Regions from separate parts of the Vibrio sp. GJ43-1 genome, predicted to be linked through region 2. Evidence: predicted binding sites of a transcription regulator. Region 2 holds the regulator's gene; the other holds the start of a gene.
What was found. The regulator CRP, encoded in region 2, controls carbon source genes, mostly activating them, when cyclic AMP is high. The targets are predictions, from matches to a motif close to TGTGANNNNNNTCACA.
Positions count from the first base shown of each region.

Region 1: AC0L66_RS14675 (NupC/NupG family nucleoside CNT transporter) is a predicted target of CRP. The motif match lies at 4,563-4,578, and genes of this name have one in related genera.

Region 1 covers NZ_CM147884.1:3,080,060-3,088,413, reverse strand. The annotation lists gene AC0L66_RS14700 (ABC transporter permease) at 1-422, opposite strand, end outside; gene AC0L66_RS14695 (ABC transporter ATP-binding protein) at 419-1,942, opposite strand; partial or broken gene AC0L66_RS14690 (BMP family lipoprotein) at 2,301-2,633, opposite strand; partial or broken gene AC0L66_RS14685 (BMP family ABC transporter substrate-binding protein) at 2,720-3,292, opposite strand; gene AC0L66_RS14680 (TatD family hydrolase) at 3,643-4,518, shown strand; gene AC0L66_RS14675 (NupC/NupG family nucleoside CNT transporter) at 4,724-5,989, shown strand; partial or broken gene deoC (deoxyribose-phosphate aldolase) at 6,420-7,197, shown strand; gene deoA (thymidine phosphorylase) at 7,283-8,354, shown strand, end outside.
Region 2 covers NZ_CM147884.1:505,478-513,831, reverse strand. The annotation lists gene AC0L66_RS02520 (LysE family translocator) at 1-71, opposite strand, end outside; gene AC0L66_RS02515 (aminotransferase-like domain-containing protein) at 202-1,590, shown strand; gene AC0L66_RS02510 (hydrolase) at 1,587-2,594, shown strand; gene AC0L66_RS02505 (YheU family protein) at 2,646-2,858, shown strand; partial or broken gene AC0L66_RS02500 (phosphoribulokinase) at 3,088-3,958, shown strand; gene crp (cAMP-activated global transcriptional regulator CRP) at 4,203-4,835, shown strand; gene AC0L66_RS02490 (2-oxoadipate dioxygenase/decarboxylase family protein) at 4,932-5,723, opposite strand; partial or broken gene astD (succinylglutamate-semialdehyde dehydrogenase) at 5,734-7,194, opposite strand; partial or broken gene astA (arginine N-succinyltransferase) at 7,282-8,302, opposite strand.

The DNA of each region.
Region 1 (8,354 bases), 1.0 Mb from region 2:
GAGCCGCGTTTCGCTTGTAAATAGGCAGGAATAAACGCCCAAGCTGCACCAAACAGCCCGCCCGCTAAAATGGCCACAGGGAAGGTAATATACCAAGGCGCGTATTCACCCAACGTTAAGCACACCAGCCCCACACCGAGCCCGCCAATATAGGCTTGTCCTTCACCCCCAATATTAAAAAGCCCGGCGTGGAAGGCAACGGCGACCGCAAGCCCTGTGAAAATAAAGCCCGTCGCGTAGTACATGGTGTAGCCAAACCCTTCGGCATAACCAAATGCGCCAGTCCACATGACTTTTGCCGCATCAATTGGGCTGATGTCGATATAGATAAATAACAGCGCAGACACGAGAAACGCGACCATGACATTGATGGCGGGCAATAGTGCCATGGTTACCCAAGCGGGTACTTTGGCTTGGCTCATGACGTCTCTCCTTGTTGTCCTTGGCCGGAAGCCACTGCTTTTTGCTGTAAGTGTTCCGGCATAATATTGGCCATCATTAACCCTAGTGTTTGTTCATCGGCATCATCAATGGAGACTTCGCCGACAATCGCGCCATCAAAGACCACCAAAATTCGATCGGCGAGGCTAAGGATTTCATCCAGTTCAACCGAGACTAAAAGTACGGCTTTATCTTCATCTCGAGCCGCGATAATTTGCTGGTGGATGTATTCGATTGCGCCAATATCGACCCCACGTGTAGGCTGCCCAACGAGCAGAACATCTGGATTTTGTTCCATCTCACGAGCAATCACGAGTTTTTGTTGGTTACCACCAGAGAAGTTGGCGGTTTTCAGTGTCGTGTCGTTTGGGCGAACGTCCCATTTGTCCATACTGGTTTGACAGTGTGCTTTAATCGCTTGCTTATCCTGCAGCAATCCTTTGTTGTATTGGGGAAGGTGGTGATAGCCGAGGATATAAGCCTCTTGGGCTTCAAATTTGTTGATGAGCCCTTGCTTGTGACGATCTTCAGGAATATGCCCGACGCCAATCGCCCGTACTTCCTGAGGGTTGAGTGGGTTCAGCTTATCAATGGTGCTGTTGTTAATGTGTATGGACCCCGAATGAGGTTGCAAAATACCAGATAAGAGAGCAAGAATTTCAGACTGACCATTTCCAGACACCCCAGCAATACCGACTACTTCACCTTGCCTAACGCCAAAGCTGACGCGTTTCACCCGCTCTACATTGGCGTCATCAAAATATTGCAGGTTATCGACAGTAATCAGCTGTTTTTTCGGCTTTGAGGAGTGTTTGTCGACTTTGAGGCGAACTTTACGACCGACCATAAATTCGGCTAATTGTTCTTTATTGGTATTTGCCGTGGTGACGTGCTCCACCATCGTACCTTGTCGCATCACTGAGATGTTATCGGTAATTGCGAGCACTTCACGCAGTTTATGCGTGATGATCATGATGGTTGTACCTTGTGCTCTCAGTTTGTCTAGAATGCGAAATAGATGATCCGCTTCTTGCGGCGTTAATACCCCAGTGGGTTCATCAAGGATGAGTATTTTAGCGCCACGATATAGGGCTTTGAGAATTTCGACTCGTTGCTGAAGACCGACAGGCAATTCGCCAACGATAGCATCAATTGGGACATCAAGACCGTAGTCTTTCGCCAGTGCTTTGAGTTTTTTACGGGCCTTTCCTAGGCTTTCTTCTAGCTTCCAACCATCTTCAGCGCCGAGCACAATATTCTCGAGAACAGAGAAGGTCTCGACCAACATAAAGTGTTGATGCACCATACCAATCCCTGATTGGATCGCTTCTTGTGAATTGGCGGGCTTATATGGCTGGCCATTAACCCACATCGCACCTTCATCGGCATGATAAAAGCCGTAAATAATGCTCATTAACGTCGATTTGCTTAGCGCCGTTTTCACCGATAATACCGTGAATAGTGCCCTTGGGAACTCGAAGATCAATGTCACGATTGGCATGAACGGCGCCAAAACGTTTATTGATGTCTTTGAGTTCTATGGCAATAGGTTGTCCTTGTGTCACGAGATACTGCCTTATATTGAATTAGCGATGTGAATTGCTCGCTAATGATTCCCTGCTAATTACTTAAATGTCGTTTTTATTTTATTGGTTGCTTCTAAGTTTATAGATTGCTTCTAAGTTTATGGGTTGTCGTTATTGAAGATGATCATGGGGTGTAGGGTGTGCGATACGCCACTGTGTTTTAGGCAGTGGCGTAGAGCTTGAGCTAGGCTGAAAGCCTAGCCGTAAATGCAGCTTGTTGGCGGTACTTAGTAATTACAGGTATTGTCTGACATGTAGTCGTGGACTTTGATATCACTCGGCAATAATTTGCGCTTGTAGCTCATCGAGATACGCTTTCATTTCCGCAGTAATGAGATCTTTGTTGTTATCATCGTATGCCCATTCAACCGCCCCGTCTTTAAGACCGAGTACCTTGATGCCCGCTTCCCATGATCCTTTCTCAGCTTCATCCCATGAGTTATAGGCGGCAACGCCCACCTTTTTCACCATCGACGTTAACATGGTGCCAGGTTGTAAGTGGTTTTGGTTTGAGTCCACACCGATAGCAAATTTACCGCCATCTTTTGCCGCCTGATACACCCCCATCCCAGTTCCGCCTGCAGCGGCGTAGATAACATCAACCCCTTTAGAGAACTGAGATTTAGCAAGCTCGGAGCCTTTAGCTGGATCAGCAAACGCAGCTGCAGTGTTGAACCTGTCATATTCTGGAAAGTTTCGATTTTAGGGTTAGCGTATTGTGCGCCTTGGCGATAACCACATTCAAACTTACGAATCAGTGGAATGTCCATTCCGCCTACAAAACCAACTTTGGCCGTTTTAGAGGCCTTAGCAGCCAGTGCACCCACGAGGAAAGAACCCTCATGCTCTTTGAACACGATAGATTGAACGTTTGGCTTGTCGACGACCATATCGATGATAGTAAACTGAATGTCAGGAAACTCTGTTGCGACTTTCTCTACAGCAGAAGCCATATTAAAACCTACCGCAACGATGGGAGTGAACCCGCGGCTGGCAAGACGGCGTAGACCTTGTTCGCGTTGTGCTTCATTTTGAGGTTCGAATTCACGTACTTTAATGCCCTTGTCGGCATTGAAAGGTTTAACACCATTTTGAAAAACGGCTTCATTAAACGATTTGTCGAATTTACCTGCTGTATCATAAACAACGGCTGGTTTTGCTGCGAATACGCTGAAAGACGAGACCGCCACTGCAAGTGCGGAGAGTTTTAGAATAGTTTTTTTCACGTTCAGTTCCCTTGTGGTGTCAGATAATGGGGGTACCATTGATGAATCAATAGACCCGGCTAACGCTGTGGTTAGAGGCTGGAAATTAAACGTTTGTAAATAACGCAGCCTCATGCTTTGTTTAATTTACAAACAGTACGAAACATTTTATCGTTTGCTTGATTGAAAAAAAACCGCTTCTATCACAGCAATGAGTGTTGAATCACAACTTAGTGATAAAACTCTAACTATTGGCTATCCTTTGCGTAACAAGGGGTCTGGTAGATTAACTTGCAATCGATTACATTTACTCGTTGGTATGTTTATCGCTTTTTTGCTGTGTGTTTATTCCGTTATAGAGAGAGTTTTATTTATGTGTAAATGGCTGCGTGTTTGGTTAAAAAAATACGATGACTGGTGCCAGTCTATGGGGCTTATACCGGAAAACAAACGTTGCTGCACACCGTATAGAAAAGATCCCGCGAACGATGATTGATACTCACTGTCACTTAGACCTCATCGCGGCGAAAACCGATCTTGCTGATGTACTAGAGGGTGCGAGAGCCGCAGGGGTAGAGGGCATAATCGTCCCAGGAATCAATGAAGAAAACTGGACTGACATCGCGCAGCTAGCACAGCAACATTCCGATATTTACTATGCCCTTGGCTTCCATCCTTTATTTTTATCAGGCGTGTCTTCTGCCAGTATTGAACGATTAAAACAGGTGTTCGTCCAGGCGCGAGGCTTGCCTAATAAATGTGTTGCAATCGGCGAGTGCGGATTAGATTTTTATCATTTAGGTCAAGACTGTGATGTTGAACTCGTGAAACAGCAGCAAAAGCAGATCTTACGTGAGCATATATTACTGGCGAATAAAGCCAAGCTCCCAGTTATTTTGCATTGTCGAAAAGCGCACCAAGACATGATGGCGTTACTAAGAAAAACGGCACCCATATATGGTGGAGTGATCCATGGTTTTAGTGGCAGCTACCAGCAAGCGATGGAATATATAAAATTAGGCATCTATATAGGGGTTGGTGGCGTCATTTCTTATGAACGCGCTAAGAAGACTCGTGACACCATCTCGAAGCTTCCACTTGAATACTTATTAATCGAAACTGACGCACCTGATATGCCATTAAGTGGTTATCAGGGCGCTATCAATAAGCCGGAAATGCTGAAGTTGACCCTATCAACTCTTATCATGCTGCGAAGTGAAAGTGCGCAAACGGTTACGTCACAACTCCAAAATAATAGCAAATCGCTGTTTTTTATTTGTGACTAAAGTTACCTGTAATTGTTAAATTAAGTTTTGTTACAGAGTTGACTTGTGATCTATGTCGCAAAATGACATGTACGTCTTATGTGTTGAGGACGAAAGTGTGAAGGGGGTACTACTTTCTTTTCTGAGGGTTTGTATAATCGCCCCCGCTTTTGAGCTTCAATTTTTATTACACGCCAAATAATTAAATATAAGGAAGTCATAAACCATGAGCCTGTTTATGAGCCTGGTTGGAATGGTAGTACTGATCGGTATCGCAGTATTATTATCAGATAACCGCAAAGCTATTAATATCAGAACGGTGGGTGGCGCTTTTGCTATCCAATTTTTACTCGGTGCATTCGTTCTTTACGTTCCATGGGGACAAGAAGTACTTCGCGGTGTATCAGACGCTATCTCTAACGTCATCAATTACGGTAATGATGGTTCTTCATTCCTATTCGGTGGTCTTGTGTCAGGCAAGATGTTTGAGGTCTTCGGTGGCGGTGGCTTCATCTTCGCATTCCGTGTATTACCAACACTTATCTTCTTCTCTGCGTTAGTTTCTGTATTGTATTACCTAGGTATTATGCAATGGGTAATCAAGATTCTTGGTGGTGGCTTACAAAAAGCACTAGGCACATCTCGTGCGGAATCGATGTCTGCAGCAGCAAACATTTTCGTTGGTCAAACTGAAGCCCCTCTTGTTGTTCGTCCTTTTGTACCAAAGATGACTCAATCAGAACTATTCGCAGTAATGTGTGGTGGTCTAGCGTCTATCGCTGGTGGTGTTCTTGCGGGTTACGCTTCTATGGGCGTGCCAATTGAGTACTTGGTAGCAGCGTCATTCATGGCAGCACCTGGTGGTCTATTGTTTGCTAAAATCATGAAACCTGAAACTGACGAGCCAATCGATCAGCTTCATGACATGGAAGCAGAAGGCGATGACAAACCAGCTAACGTTATCGATGCAGCAGCAGGCGGCGCGTCAGCGGGTCTTCAGCTAGCACTTAACGTTGGTGCAATGCTAATCGCATTCATCGGCCTTATCGCACTTGTGAACGGTATGCTTGGTGGCGTTGGTGGTTGGTTCGGTATGCCTGAACTGCGCCTTGAATTGCTACTTGGTTGGGTATTTGCTCCTCTTGCATTCCTTATTGGTGTGCCATGGGAAGAAGCGGTTGTTGCTGGTGAGTTCATCGGTATGAAAACCGTTGCTAACGAATTTGTAGCGTTTGCAAACTTTGCACCTTACCTAACTGAAGCTGCGCCTGTCGTTCTTTCTGACAAGACCAAAGCAATCATCTCATTTGCACTTTGTGGTTTCGCGAACCTTTCTTCTATCGCGATTCTACTAGGTGGTCTAGGCAGCTTGGCGCCTAAGCGTCGCGGTGATATCGCTCGCATGGGTGTGAAAGCGGTTATCGCTGGTACGCTATCTAACTTGATGGCAGCAACGATTGCTGGCTTCTGTCTTAGCCTTGCGGCAATGTAACTGTTAGCCGAAGGTTATTTAGTATATAGACGCCACAATAAATCGCCCCGTAGCAAGAGATTGCTGCGGGGCTTTTTTGTTTTTTGGGGGGCAAGAAACCCCCAAATCCCTACCATGTAAGGCATGAAGGGAAAAGAGACGGATTTTTTTGAGATACAAACCGTTTGCGTATTATTCGTGACTACCGTTTTGAGGAAGAGTTCTATACTGTATAGGCTACTCAGTAGATAACCATGTTTGATGGTTATCTACTTAGCCCAGAACTGGTTCTCCACCTTAAATCAATCGGTTGGACTAATACGAACTGGTACTGTGCGGCGACAAGGAAAGCGATTGGCGCGAAGCGCCGAGTCTTCAAGGAACCAAGTCCGTTCATTTATTGCTGACCGCGTGTCAGATAATTAATTGAATATATTGACCGGAGATAGAAATGAGCGATTTAAAAGCAGCAGCTTTACGTGCACTTAAACTGATGGATCTAACCACACTTAACGAAGATGACACGGATGCAAAAGTGATCGCGTTGTGTCATGACGCGAAAACGTCAGTGGGGAATACAGCAGCAGTTTGTATTTATCCACGTTTTGTACCAATTGCGAAGAAAACGCTTCGTGAACAAGGTACGCCGGATGTTCGTATTGCTACTGTGACTAACTTCCCACACGGTAATGATGATATTGCTATCGCTGTTGCTGAAACAAAAGCGGCGGTTGCTTACGGTGCAGACGAAGTGGACGTCGTTTTCCCTTACCGAGCACTGATGACTGGCAACGAAGAAGTAGGCTTCGAGTTGGTTAAGCAATGTAAGGAAGCGTGTGGTGACATCCTTCTTAAAGTGATCATCGAAACTAGGTGAGCTGAAAGAAGAAGCACTCATCAAGAAAGCGTCAGAAATCTGTATCAAGGCAGGTGCTGACTTCATCAAAACCTCAACGGGTAAAGTATCGGTTAACGCAACGCCAGAATATGCGCGCATGATGCTAGAAGTGATTCGTGATATGGGCGTAGCAAAAACGGTTGGCTTTAAGCCTGCTGGTGGTGTTCGCACAGCAGAAGATGCAGCAGCATACCTTGCAATGGCCGACGATATCCTAGGCGCGGATTGGGCAGATAACATGCACTACCGTTTTGGTGCATCAAGCCTGCTAACCAACCTCCTTAATACATTAGAAGTAACAGACGAAACTGCAGATCCATCTGCATACTAATCTAACGCTTTTAGGTGGTGACGAACCCTTGTCACCACCATTTCCTCTATACCCTATAACCCAAGCTTAGACTGGGGAGGCACTAATGTATTTACCACAAGAAATTATTCGTAAAAAACGCGATGGCCAAGTACTGAGCGCGGAAGAAATTAACTTCTTCATTCAAGGTGTTGCGAATGACACTGTATCAGAAGGCCAAATTGCAGCTTTCGCCATGACGATCTTTTTTAATGAAATGACTATGCCAGAACGTATTGCGCTGACGTGTGCAATGCGTGACTCTGGCATGGTTATAGATTGGGGCCATATGAACTTTGGTGGCCCAATTGTTGATAAACACTCGACAAGCGGTGTCGGCGATGTCACCTCTTTAATGCTTGGCCCTATGATTGCGGCTTGCGGTGGCTTCGTTCCGATGATCTCTGGACGTGGTTTAGGTCATACAGGGGGGACACTTGATAAACTTGAGTCTATTCCTGGCTATGATATTACACCGACAAACGACGTCTTTGGTCAAGTGACTAAGGACGCGGGCGTTGCGATTATCGGGCAAACGGGTGATTTAGCACCTGCTGATAAGCGTGTCTATGCCACGCGTGATATCACCGCAACCGTTGACAATATTTCTTTGATTACCGCGTCTATTCTATCTAAGAAATTGGCGGCTGGTCTTGAGTCGCTGGTTATGGATGTCAAAGTAGGTTCTGGGGCGTTTATGCCCACTTATGAGGCGTCTGAAGAGTTAGCGAATTCAATCGTTGCGGTTGCAAACGGCGCAGGTACAAAGACAACTGCTATTCTTACTGATATGAACCAAGTACTGGCATCATCTGCTGGTAATGCCGTAGAAGTACGTGAAGCGGTACAGTTCTTAACGGGCGAATACCGTAATCCACGACTGTACGAAGTGACGATGGCGCTTTGTAGTGAAATGCTCGTGTTGGCGAAACTTGCAGGCGATACAGAGCAAGCAGACACGATGCTAAATGAAGTATTGAACAACGGAAAAGCGGCCCAGTGTTTTGGCACAATGGTGTCAGGTTTAGGTGGCCCAGTAGATTTCGTGGAAAACTACGATAAGTACCTAGATAAGGCCGACATTATTAAGCCAGTTTATGCCGATATTGAAGGCACAGTATCGGCGATGGATACTCGAG
Region 2 (8,354 bases):
TTGTTTGGCCCCGGAGTTCCTGTCATGACTGCTGCAAATAAAGCAACAGAAACAATAAATGACCACTCCATCACACTCTCCTTAATCCAAAATTAAATTGTACCGATACAATTTTACAAATAAGTGTTGATAAAATGTAAAATAGCCGACAAAATAACCATAACAATGGATTAAACTCGACGCAAAAGGTTTATTGTCACCATGACAATCGAAAATATTACCGTACTCAAGCAAGATCCTGTGCCGATCTATAAACAGATCGCCGATCAAATCAGTGAAAAGATTGAAAGTGGCCGCCTTGAAAGCAATGAAAAGCTCCCTACTCATCGTTGGTTAGCCGACAAGCTATCCGTTACTGTGGGCACCATCACCCGAGCCTACGCGGAAGTCGAACGCCGAGGTTTAGTCGAAGCACGAGTCGGGGCGGGTACCTATGTCACGGATAACAACAAACCAACTTGGTTGTTTGAAGAGATCGCCGACGACGCGAGCGAGTGTAACTTTAGTTACAACATTCCCCCGCGCCTCGATCGCAGTGATATGTTGAAACAGGCCATGCAGCGTATTAGTCAATCCCCCCAGCACCTGAATCAACTCATGCTCTATCAACCACCAGCTGGGTTTGATAGCCATCGCACCATCGTAAGCCAGTGGCTCAAAGAAAAAGGCGTCCACTTAGATGTTAATAGGCTGCTGTTTAGCTCTGGTGCCCAACACGCCATCCAAATGGTGCTAGACACCTTTACACGCCCCGGCGATACCGTGCTGGTCGAACAATACACCTACCCCGGTGTGATCAGCCTTGCTCGGCAGAATCAGCTGACACTCAAGGCCGTGGAGATGGATGATGAGGGAATCACTCCCGAATCATTAGAAGTATGCTGCAATCGCTACTCGCCGCGTTTTCTCTATCTAACACCGACATTACAAAATCCGACGACAGCCATTATGTCACCGCAGAGACGACAGGCTATCGTCACCATTTGCCAAGCGCATAACGTTTATATTATTGAAGATGACATCAATGGATTATTGCTAGATTCTGCGCCAGAACCTCTGGTGAACTTGGCACCCGACCATGTCATTTATATTGGTGCGTTCTCAAAATGTTTGGCACCAGGTCTTCGCGTTGGTTACCTTTGCGCCCCAGAAAAACTTTACCCACCATTGGTCGTCACCTTGCAAAACCACAGTTGGATGATCAGCCCTTTGCTGATTGCTTTGACATGCGAAATGTTGATATCCGGAGATGCAGAGCGCAACATTGTCATGATTCGTAACGAAATGCGCCAACGAATGGCCGCGACAACCCAAGTGCTTGGCGCATTTAACCTTCGCTACGAACAAGGCGGCTTTCACGTTTGGCTGACGCTACCTGAACAGTGGCGACTGAGTGAGTTTGTACAAAAAGCGGCAGAATCAGGCGTGATTGTAAAATCAGGGGAATTATTCGCGCCACCGGGCGGTACAGTGGCACCCGCCATTCGCCTTTCGTTAAGCTCACCACAAACGATCGAACAGCTTAACGTCGGCGTAGAAAAACTTAAGACACTATTATTATCTAATCCAATCAGTGAATTTACGCTATGAACACACCAAAATTACTGCCGTTTATCGCCGCCAAAGGGCTTGGCAACGCTCATATTCAGACCTTAATTCCGCGCTTCATTCGTCGAGGTACACTATTCACCCCTGTCTGGGAGACGCTCGATACGCCAGATGGTGACTTTGTCGAGTTAGCTTGGAGTGAAGAACCACACCATGAAAGCGCCAAAAATAAACCTATTTTCATCCTGTTTCATGGCTTAGAAGGCAGCTTTGATAGCCCTTACGCGAATGGCTTAATGCACGCGTTTGCCAGTCAGGGTTGGCTAGCAGTCATGATGCACTTTCGCGGCTGTGGTCCAACACCAAACCGACTGGCTCGCGCGTATCATTCTGGCGAAATTGGCGATGCTCGACACTTCATTGAGCTTTTAGAACATCGTTACCCAAATGCCAATAAGGTTGCCGTAGGCATTTCGCTTGGCGGCAATATGCTGAGTAATTATCTTGCCTATTATAAGCATGACACCAAACTGACCAGTGCGACCATCGTCTCTGCTCCCCTTGACCTTGCGGCCTGCTCTAAACGTATCGAACAAGGGTTTTCAAAGGTTTACCGTAAGTATCTCGTGTCCTCATTAAAGAAGAACGCGTTAAAAAAAATACACCTTTTGAGCGAGGCTCTTGATCTCACCGCTGAGCACGTCCGGGGCATGACGAAGCTTTATGAGTTCGATAATTTAATCACCGCCCCACTGCATGGGTTTAAAAACGCCGACGATTACTACCAACAATGCTCAGCATTGCCTCGGTTGAGCGACATCGTGATTCCGACTCAATTCATCCATGCCAAAGACGACCCTTTCATGAACGATGACGTCATTCCTCGCTATGAACTGCCCACACACCTCAGCTATCACTTACTCGAACGAGGCGGTCATGTTGGCTTTTTGTCTGGCAGTTGGTTAAAGCCTACCTTTTGGCTTGAGGAGGTGCTACCTAAGTACTATCACCACCTACAAGTCACACCGAGCCGTGATTTAACTTAAGAACTCGCTAACTCTGGTATACTCACGCCATCATGAAAGAGAGAGGTATTTATGATCATTCCATGGCAACAAATCGCACCTGAAACACTGGATAACTTAATCCAAGAATTTGTGCTGCGTGAAGGAACGGATTACGGTGAAAGCGAATTCAGTCTCGCCGACAAATTAGCGCACGTCAGAGGCCAGCTCGAGTCAGGCGAAGCCGTCATTGTTTTCTCTGAACTGCATGAAACGGTCGACATCAAATTGCGTCACTCGCTGTAAATGTCTCGCCTTTGAACACGCGTCACGTAATGAAGTGCTATAGTAAGCCTCTCATTATTAGAAAATGCCACATCGACGATAGCGATGCCCATTGGCGCTAACATCGCGGCGCCATGGTTTAAGCTCTAAGATTTAAAGATTTAAGCTTTAAGACTCGGCATCAGTTTCACGATAACTCTCTCCCACACACAGGAAGAGACAATAACTAGAAAATTACACAGGAAGTGTTATGTCAGCCAAACACCCGATTATCGCGGTGACTGGCTCCTCAGGAGCTCAGTACCACAACAACGTCAGAAGCGTTCCGCAAGATGTTCAATATGATGAGCATCAAGCCTGCTTTCATTGAAGGTGATAGCTTCCACCGCTTTACGCGTCCAGAAATGGACGTAGAGATCCGAAAAGCGAAAGAACAAGGAAAGCACATCAGTTATTTTGGCCCCCAAGCGAATGACTTTCCTGCACTCGAAACCTTCTTTAAAAACTATGGACAAAACGGGGTGGGGCAATTTAGACGTTACCTACATACATTTGATGAAGCCGTTCCTTATAACCAAATGCCGGGCACATTTACGCCGTGGCAAGACCTACCAGAAAATTCAGACGTTTTATTCTATGAAGGGCTACATGGTGGCGTGGTTGATGGAGCAATCAACGCGGCTCAGCATGTGGATTTGCTGATTGGCATGGTGCCAATCGTCAACCTTGAGTGGATTCAAAAATTCGTTCGTGATACGCGTGACAGAGGCCACTCTCGTGAAGCGGTAACCGACTCCATCGTACGTTCAATGGATGACTACCTAAGCTACATTACCCCGCAGTTTTCGCGTACTCATATTAACTTTCAGCGCGTTCCGACTGTCGACACCTCAAACCCTCTCAATGCCAAGGGAATCCCAAGCCTTGATGAAAGTTTTGTGGTCATTCGCTTACGAGGGATTAAAAATGTCGACTATCCTTACCTGCTTGCCATGATAGATGGGTCGTTTATGTCACGTCATAACACCATCGTTGTGCCCGGCGGAAAAATGAGCTTCGCGATGGAATTAATCGTCCGACCTATACTACAGCAGCTAATAGAAACAGGGAAAATAGGTTAATTTTTTGCGCCTAAACTTAGATGATTTTTTATACCGTGATCATGTGCACAGTTTTGTATAGAAAAATGGTCTGATGACACGATTAAAATCAAGAAAGTCCGCGCAAAAAAGGATACTATTTCTTTGAAACAGAAGATCGCTTGCGCCATCTTCAAAGTGCTTTTATGCTAGTAAGTCCTAACACAATGGACTTGCTATAATATATGGAAAGCAGCAAGCATACCCTGCAGAGGAAGTAAGAAATATGGTTCTAGGTAAACCTCAAACCGACCCAACGCTAGAGTGGTTCCTTTCACATTGTCATATTCACAAGTACCCTTCAAAGAGCACGCTGATCCATGCGGGCGAGAAGGCTGAAACCCTTTACTACATCGTAAAAGGTTCAGTAGCAGTGCTTATTAAAGATGAAGAAGGCAAAGAGATGATCTTGTCTTACCTTAACCAAGGTGACTTCATCGGTGAACTAGGCCTATTTGAAGAAGACCAAGAACGTACAGCTTGGGTGCGAGCTAAATCACCTTGTGAAGTGGCTGAAATTTCATTTAAGAAATTCCGTCAACTTATCCAAGTTAACCCAGATATTCTCATGCGCTTATCTTCTCAGATGGCAAGTCGCCTACAAGTGACAAGCCAGAAAGTGGGTGACCTTGCGTTCCTTGACGTAACGGGTCGTATTGCTCAGACGCTACTTAACCTAGCGAAACAACCTGATGCAATGACTCACCCTGACGGCATGCAAATCAAGATTACTCGTCAAGAAATCGGCCAAATCGTTGGTTGTTCTCGTGAGACAGTAGGACGTATTCTTAAGATGCTGGAAGAGCAGAACCTTATTTCTGCTCACGGTAAGACTATTGTGGTCTACGGCACTCGTTAATCGACGCCTTTAGACATTCAAAAAGCCACCGCAAGGTGGCTTTTTTATTGGTGGTTAATTCCAACAAGTCGCGCTAGTTAAAGTAAAAATTCAAACTTATTGATGGGTACTCTCAAAAATTTTGTCGGCTGACGCCGCAACAAACCCTTGATAGTAATTTCCATCTGCCATTTGATAGCGCTTGGCAAATTCATAGAAGCCGCCAGGAATACTCTGCTCGCCATCACTAAACATCACCGATACTTTATCAGCCATCGTCGAAGACTGTTCGAGTAAAACCTCCGGAGACCCTTTCACCTCACCACCCGACTCGTTAATATTGAAGCTTTCTTTACGCAGGTAGTCATTCACCTCCGTCACCTCTACAAAACGATTAAGTTGGTTAACACTAACGGTAAAATGGTTAGCGCCATAGCCATGTGCCGCAAGCCATGCCGCATACTCACTCTCTTTGGCTAATGTTTGGTAGTCTTCTGAGCTTAACGTCCACATACGGCCGCCAAACAAGAAATCACCAACCACTAATTGCGAACTGTCCACTTGGCTTACTAGCTTCGCTACGATAGCTTGCAGCACTGCTGAGCACTGTTCAACACGAAGCTCACTAATAAAGACTTTCGGCAACGACTCGTCACTGTGTTGTAGATGAATCGCAGACAGCTTTTTCGCTTCAAAGTCATACTCACCCGCTTGTTGATAACCAAGCTTAAGAAATGGCTTTGCTAATGTTTCAATACCCACAGGCGAGAGATTGAAGGTGCGTAACGCGATATGATCATTAATCAGTGCCTCCCCTTCTTTTAACAACGCCTGCACTTTTGCCGCTGAAGGGCATAATCGCTGAGTGTAATCTTGCCACAACTGCGCAAATAATTGTTCTGCCGTCATCTTTCGCTCCTTAAAGATCGAGACCTGGGCTTAATGTCGCAGGTAGCACGGTGTGCTCCCCTTCCATCGACGCCATAGGGTATGCGCAATAATCCGCCGCATAATAGGCGCTTGGTCGCAAGTTCCCCGACGCACCCGGACCACCAAATGGTGCATCACCACTTGCGCCCGTTAGCTGACGGTTGCGATTCACAATACCTGCACGAATATGGTCAACAAAATACAGCCACTCATCATCATTGGTTGAAATCAGGCCCGCCGATAAACCAAATCGAGTGTCATTAGCAAGCTCAACGGCTTGTTGTAGCGTTTCGTAACGCACAAGCTGCAATAATGGACCGAAGTATTCTTCATCCGGTAGCGCCTTTATTGCCGTAGCATCGATCAGACCAGGCGTCACAAACGCGGCCTGTAATTGTTTCGATTCCATTAAACTCTTGCCACCTAGCGATTGCAATGTCGCTTGTGCCTGAATAATGTGCTGAGCAGCCTGTATGGAAATCTGCGGCCCCATGAAAGGCGCAGGCGTGGCGAATGGTTCATCAATCCGAATCTTGGCTATCGCGGCCACTAATGCGTCAACAAGCTGGTCACCTTTATCACCAAACGGCACATACAAGCGACGAGCGCAGGTACAACGCTGTCCGGCACTGATGTAGGCAGATTGGATAATCGTGTAGACCGTCGCATCAAGATCACCATAGGCATCACTCACGACCAACGGGTTGTTGCCACCCATTTCCAACGCCAACATTTTATCAGGCTGACCTAGCAAATTGACGATGTAATACGTGCCCAGTATTCGCGCTACCAGTAAACAACACCCCATCAATACCTTTAGCGTCAGCCAGAGCAATGCTCGGTTTCTTTACCGCCTTGCACAAGGTTAATCACGCCATCTGGCAACCCAGCCTCTTGCCAAAGTTGCATAGCAAGCTCACCTACTAATGGCGTTTGTTCTGAAGGCTTAAACACCACGGTATTGCCAGCCAATAACGCCGGAACAATATGTCCGTTAGGCAAATGCCCTGGAAAGTTATAGGGACCAAAGACCGCCATTACTCCTAAAGGACGATGGCGCAGTACAATTTGATTACCCGCAGCCTCTCGCTGAGAACTGCCCGTTCTGTCATGATACGCTCGGATTGATATGGCGATTTTACCTGCCATTGCGCTCGGCTTCCGTTCGGGTTTCCCACAATGGTTTACCCGTCTCCTTGGCTATCGCAACTGCAATATCTTCACTACGAGCCTTGAGTTTTTCCGCAAACGCAAGCACCACCGCTTCACGCTCTTCAAACGAGCGTTTTTTCCAACTGACAAAAGCTTGTCTAGCCGAAGAGACCGCAGATTCAACCTGCACTGGCGTAGCCGATTGTCCCTGCCAAATCACCTCGTTGTTGTACGGCGACAGCGAGTGAAATTGCTCACCCATTCCTGCGATCCATTGTCCTGCGATCCATTGCGTCATCAAAAGTTCCTTAACCTAGTAAATAGTGAAGAGTCTGCATCTTCATATTGTGTCGTGATAAGTACGACAAAGATGCAGCAACCCGCGTTATTGCGCCAACATACGAACCATATCGCCTTCAGAAAGGTTCAAGGCGTCAGCGACATCAGGTGCTAGCAATACATGCTGACTTTCAGCATCATAGGCCGCTTTTGCCGCCGTCGCTCTAAAGTGTTCAAATGACGTATTGGCAATAAGGTAATCTTGCGAACTGGCATGCTCGGCAATAGTGACCTTGGCACGGAATGAGTTACGAATCGCCTGAATGTTCTGTAAGTCACACTCCACCGTCGGACCTGCGTCAAAAATATCGACATAGTTACGGCACGTAAAACCTTCTCTTTCCAATAACTTTAAAGCGGGTCTGGTATTGTCATGCACTTGACCAATCACCGCTTGCGCCTCTTTGCTTAACAGGTTGACGTAAATCGGTAACTTCGGCATTAAATCCGCGATGAAGCCTTTCTTACCGATCCCCGTTAAATAATCTGCCATGGTAAAATCAATGGAGAAAAAGTGCTCTTGTAGCCATTGCCAAAATGGCGAGTTACCTTCGGCATCAGACACGCCACGCATCTCGGCAAAAATGGTTTTGGAGAAACGATGCGGGTGTTCAGCCATCATTAAAAAACGAGATTTCGACATCAAGCGGCCGTTAAGCCCCGCGCGATAATCAGGTCGTAAAAATAAAGTGCAGATCTCACTACAATCAGGTGTAGTTATTGCCAAACGTCAGCAATTTCACCACATTATTCACACCTAGCTTAGGAGAAGAGTGCACCACTGTGCTGATATGATAGGAGTAAAACGGCACATCCCAACCTATCGCCCCTTCGATACCCGTAGTACCAGCCACCTCGCCAGTGTCACGGTCATAGCCCACCATCAGGTAGCCTTCGTCCGTCGGCCCTAAGACGTCCGGCTTACTAAAGCTGTATTCTGAGTGAGTAATGCGATTGGTAAGAAGCTCTTCATTAACGGGAAGAGAGGTAAAGCCGTGACCAGACTCAACTGCACAAGTGTGCAGGGCATCATAATCCGACATCGTAATAGGACGAACAACAAGCATCAATAATCCCTCCGACGCAAACTCTCTTGGTACATCCACACCCAAGAGAGCC